DNA from 2 places in the Corallincola spongiicola genome. Region 2 is predicted to be linked to the other one. Evidence: predicted binding sites of a transcription regulator. Region 2 holds the regulator's gene; the other holds the start of a gene.
The links. Region 2 encodes LexA, which represses DNA repair genes until DNA is damaged. Its sites were predicted from a motif close to TACTGTATNNNNATACAGTA; they were not measured.
Positions count from the first base shown of each region.

Region 1: the regulator LexA is predicted to act here: its motif matches at 1,494-1,513, upstream of recA (recombinase RecA).

Region 1 covers NZ_SHLY01000002.1:760,443-762,860, forward strand. Annotated here, with positions in the region: gene mutS (DNA mismatch repair protein MutS) at 1-1,259, opposite strand, end outside; gene recA (recombinase RecA) at 1,562-2,418, shown strand, end outside.
Region 2 covers NZ_SHLY01000003.1:360,748-363,165, forward strand. Annotated here, with positions in the region: gene EXY25_RS11905 (MlaE family ABC transporter permease) at 1-651, opposite strand, end outside; gene lexA (transcriptional repressor LexA) at 844-1,476, shown strand; gene EXY25_RS11915 (hypothetical protein) at 1,473-2,000, shown strand; gene coxB (cytochrome c oxidase subunit II) at 2,404-2,418, shown strand, end outside.

The DNA of each region.
Region 1 (2,418 bases), on a different contig from region 2:
ATCGCCTGTACCAACAGGTTATGTAACTCAGGTTGTGGTTGGCACTTTGCCAGCAATGCGGCCAATTTTACACAGCCTAATGGCGCCAGTATTTCATGCAGCTCGGGTAACAGGGCCAGGGTTGCTCGCAGCCGGGTGAAATCTCTTGGACGAGCAGTATGCAGTGCTACTCGTGCAAGCGCCCGCTCGATATCACTGACCCCTTTCAATAGCGACTGTAATTCGTCAATCACCATGCTTTCCAGCAGAGTTGCGATCGCTTCTTGCCGACCGTTAATTAGTGCGCGGTCTCGCAGTGGGCGATGTAGCCAGCGCTTTAACATACGGCTCCCCATCGCTGTTGCCGTACCATCGAGAATTGTGGCGAGCGTGTTTTCGATCCCACCAGCGAGATTCTGTGTTAATTCCAAATTTCGCCGTGTGGCGGCGTCCAAAATGACTGCGTCATCATGTTGTTCAACTTGTATCGCATCGATATGAGGCAAAGCTGTACGTTGTGTATCTTTGACGTACTGCAGCAGGCCGCCAGCAGCACAAAGTGCTTGTGGCATAGATTCTACGCCAAACCCTTGTAAATTTTGGGTGCCGAACTGCTGGCACAACTGACTATGTGCTGTGGCAAGTTCAAACTCCCATTCTGGACGCCGGCGCTGGCCTTTGACACTATCAAGCCAGTAGGGATTAAACTGTTCGGGGTGTAATAGTTCTGCTGGCTGTGTTCTCTGTATCTCTGCCAGTAATGCTTCTTCAGTCGTCAGTTCGCATACTAGAAATCGGCCACTGCTGAGATCTAAAGTGGCGTATCCGAACGTTTCTGCGTGTTTACTTGTGCCGTAGCAGACAGCAGCGAGAAGATTATCTTGGCGCTCCTCCAATAAAGCTTCATCGGTGACCGTGCCTGGTGTAACAATGCGTACTACTTTGCGTTCAACAGGCCCTTTACTGGTTGCCGGGTCGCCAATCTGCTCGCAAATAGCGACAGACTCGCCGAGCTGTACCATACGAGCAAGATACCCTTCTACTGCATGGTAAGGCACGCCAGCCATAGGTATAGGATCTCCGGCTGAACGGCCGCGATGAGTCAATGAGATATCTAGCAGCTCACTGGCACGTTTGGCATCGTCGAAAAACAGTTCATAAAAATCCCCCATGCGGTAAAAAAGCAGGATATCGGGTTGTTCAGCTTTTAAACGCAGGTATTGCTGCATCATGGGAGTGTGCTGGGAAAGTACGGCGTCAGAAAGCTGCTTGCTGGTCATGAACTGTCGATGTCTCTGTTGGGTTATGCGAGTGGCGACGCAGGGGTTATTTTCATGGGCAATAGAATACGTGATCCTGATTACAACCGAAACCGTTAACCACAGTTATAGGCCCGTATAACTGTGTATGATTCTATTCAAATAACTCACTGTATAGGTCTGAGACTATCTTTGATTAGATTGCTAACAATTTGAAAATAAAGCACTAAAAAAAATCTTTTGCACAGGACTTGATACTGTATGCTCATACAGTATACTTGCCAGTAATTGTCAGGGGCCGGCTGGCTCAATTGGAGAAAATAATGGATAACAACAAGTCTAAAGCGCTATCCGCAGCACTGTCACAAATTGAACGTCAATTTGGTAAAGGTTCAATTATGCGACTGGGTGACTCCCAGGCATTGGATATTGAATCAGTTTCTACTGGTTCGCTTAGTTTGGATATCGCTTTGGGCATTGGTGGCTTGCCAATGGGCCGTATTGTTGAGATCTATGGTCCGGAGTCTAGTGGTAAAACAACACTGACTTTGGAAGTGATTGCGCAAGCACAAAAGGCTGGCAAGACCTGCGCTTTTGTCGACGCAGAACATGCTCTTGATCCTGTTTATGCCGGCAAGCTCGGTGTGAATGTTGATGAGTTGCTTGTGTCACAGCCTGACACCGGCGAGCAAGCTCTGGAGATCTGTGACATGTTAGTGCGCTCTGGCGCTGTTGATGTGGTGATTGTTGACTCAGTGGCAGCATTAACGCCGAAAGCAGAGATTGAAGGAGATATGGGTGACACCCATGTTGGCTTGCAAGCACGTTTGATGTCTCAGGCTCTGCGTAAACTGACAGGTAACATTAAGCGCTCTAACACTCTATGTATTTTCATCAACCAGATCAGAATGAAAATCGGTGTTATGTTCGGTAACCCTGAGACGACGACGGGTGGTAATGCACTGAAGTTTTACTCTTCGGTTCGCTTGGATATTCGTCGCACGGGTGCAGTGAAAGATGGCGACGAAGTCGTCGGTAATGAAACTCGCGTAAAGGTCGTGAAGAATAAGGTGGCTCCTCCGTTTAAACAGGCCGAATTCCAAATCATGTACGGGGAAGGCGTATCTAAAGTGGGTGAGCTGATTGATCTGGGTGTACAACACAAACTGATCGAAAAAGC
Region 2 (2,418 bases):
CGCGCCCATTTCACGTGCCATACCCAGCGCAACAAGAGAGGCGACGAAGATAGATGCGCCGAACTGTTGTAACTGCACGGCGCCAACGAAGGCTAAGATCATGCCGATCAGGATGCTAATTAAGGCGACAATGCCAAAGGCAGCGGGACCGGCGTCATGCATACAGTCGTACACGTCCTTGGCACGTATCTCGGCTTTGCCGACGCAGAGTTTGCCAACGGCGCTGATCAGCGCGCCGATGAAACTGAAACTGACTAAGATGTTTTCCCAGCTCGCCAAGACCGAGTTACCTATGCGCTCAGCAAAGGTCGGCTGGTAAGTTGTTTGGTTTGGTCTATTGGCCGCATTAGATTGTGACTCTGCCAGCGCCAGAAGCTGCTGTGCGCCTTGAGGCAGGCGACTGACATCTACATGCAGTCGATGCGCTTTTGCATATTCACTGACACGGCGAATAAGCACCACCAGCGCACTGTTCCAGCAGCCAATGTCGGCGTCGACGAATATGAGCGTTTCATCTGGAGTGACTTTTGATTTTAGGGCTTGTAGTAGATCGTCAACCCGATGATCGCCACGGCGTAATACCCAGTCACCTGTCAACTCTAACAGCCAGCCAGTACCGTCATCAGTTCGCCTGATGTTCAGCTCATGCACGTCACTTTCACCTTGAAAAGCCCTACGTAATGTCCTTGAGTCTGCCGCAGATCCGCTATTTCTGCAAAATTCAAAGCGAATCAAGTTATTAATGTCACATAAAACAGTGATCAAAAAAACAGCAGTGATACTTGCCATGAATAAATACCTGTATATACTCACAGTATACTGTATGCAATCACAGGTATCTTTATGCGCCCATTAACACCACGACAAGCTGAAATTCTTGCGTTGATTAAAGACAATATTGAAGCGACAGGCATGCCGCCAACTCGTGCGGAAATTGCACGCCGATTGGGATTTAAGTCTGCTAATGCCGCGGAAGAGCACCTCAAAGCACTGGCCAAAAAAGGTTTAATAGAGATCTTGGCGGGAACATCACGGGGTATTCGCGTGATCCCACAGGCGGATGATGAAGCGGCTGCAAACGATGATGGCTTACCTCTGATTGGTCAAGTGGCTGCCGGTACGCCTATCTTGGCGCAAGAACATGTTGAGGCGCATTACAAAGTTGATCCAGCCATGTTCCGGCCATCTGCGGACTTCTTACTGCGAGTACACGGTGACAGTATGAAGGATATTGGCATCCTCGAAGGCGACCTGCTGGCTGTGCACAAGACTGCGACGGCGCAGAATGGGCAGGTGGTAGTCGCTCGGGTGGGTGATGATGAGGTGACAGTTAAGCGTTTTGAAAAGAATGGCAAAGATGTGCTGTTGCATGCTGAAAATGAAGCCTACAGCCCGATCAAAGTCGATCTGGGTGTAGAGAACCTGGCCATTGAAGGGCTGGCTGTTGGTATCATTCGTAATGGAGAGTGGTTATGAACCCATTTGAGACAATGAATCTGCATACTCGCCAAATGACTGGCTCATTGGTAGCTGCACCGCAGCCAAAGCTAACCGGCAACCGCCGCCCGCAAAATAAGTGGCAATCGCGAGCGCAGATTGTGCCGGTTGAAGGCCAGCAATCAGCACTGTTAGAGACAATCAAACGTAGTCAACAAGCCAACAAATGGGTGGTATTGGTGGCAGCCCCTGATAAGCAGGTGACGCGTTGGTTGGTGGAAAATGGTGTGTGCGCCGAGCGACTGTTGCAAGTCCACCCCAAAGATGAGCAAGGTGTGATGTGTGCCGTGACTCAAGGCTTAGGCTCTGCCACTTGTGGCTTGGTTATCGGCTGGACGGATCTACTTTCCGAAGCGCAGTGGCAGGCGTTAACCGCCGAAGCGGCTTGCTACGATACAAACAGTGTTTTGTTTCATCGCATGAATAACCGTTGCCATGCAGGTAGAGCATGGCAATCAGCACGGTCGAAAAATCAGATGTTCGCCAGTGTGTTGGTCCATTGATCCCCCACAGTTTCAATGTACTTTCCGAAGCCGCCGCAAGGCGGCTTTTTTTATACCTTTGAAAATCCTCCTAACACATTAGCTGCTAACTCTAGTTGCACAGACTTCATCACTCGTCAGGCTAAATATCACCATTTGGATGTGATTTAACCCGCAAACAGTTGGGCAGTTTGCTAACTTGCTCAAGTTTTTTGATTAATTTTTAGACGTATCGCTAATCGTGAACGATTCTTAATCAAGGCCTGATAGCTGCGACCGCGCCTATAAAAATTTAAATATGCGGTCTGTAGTGGCTACTGGGGTTTTGGGGTAAGCGCCTGTCGAACAGGTGTTTTTTGTAAGTGCGAGGAGAAGCCTCTTGATACGGATAGCCACACGCGTCGCGGCGGGGGCTGGCGCCCTATTGCCGTCATTTATC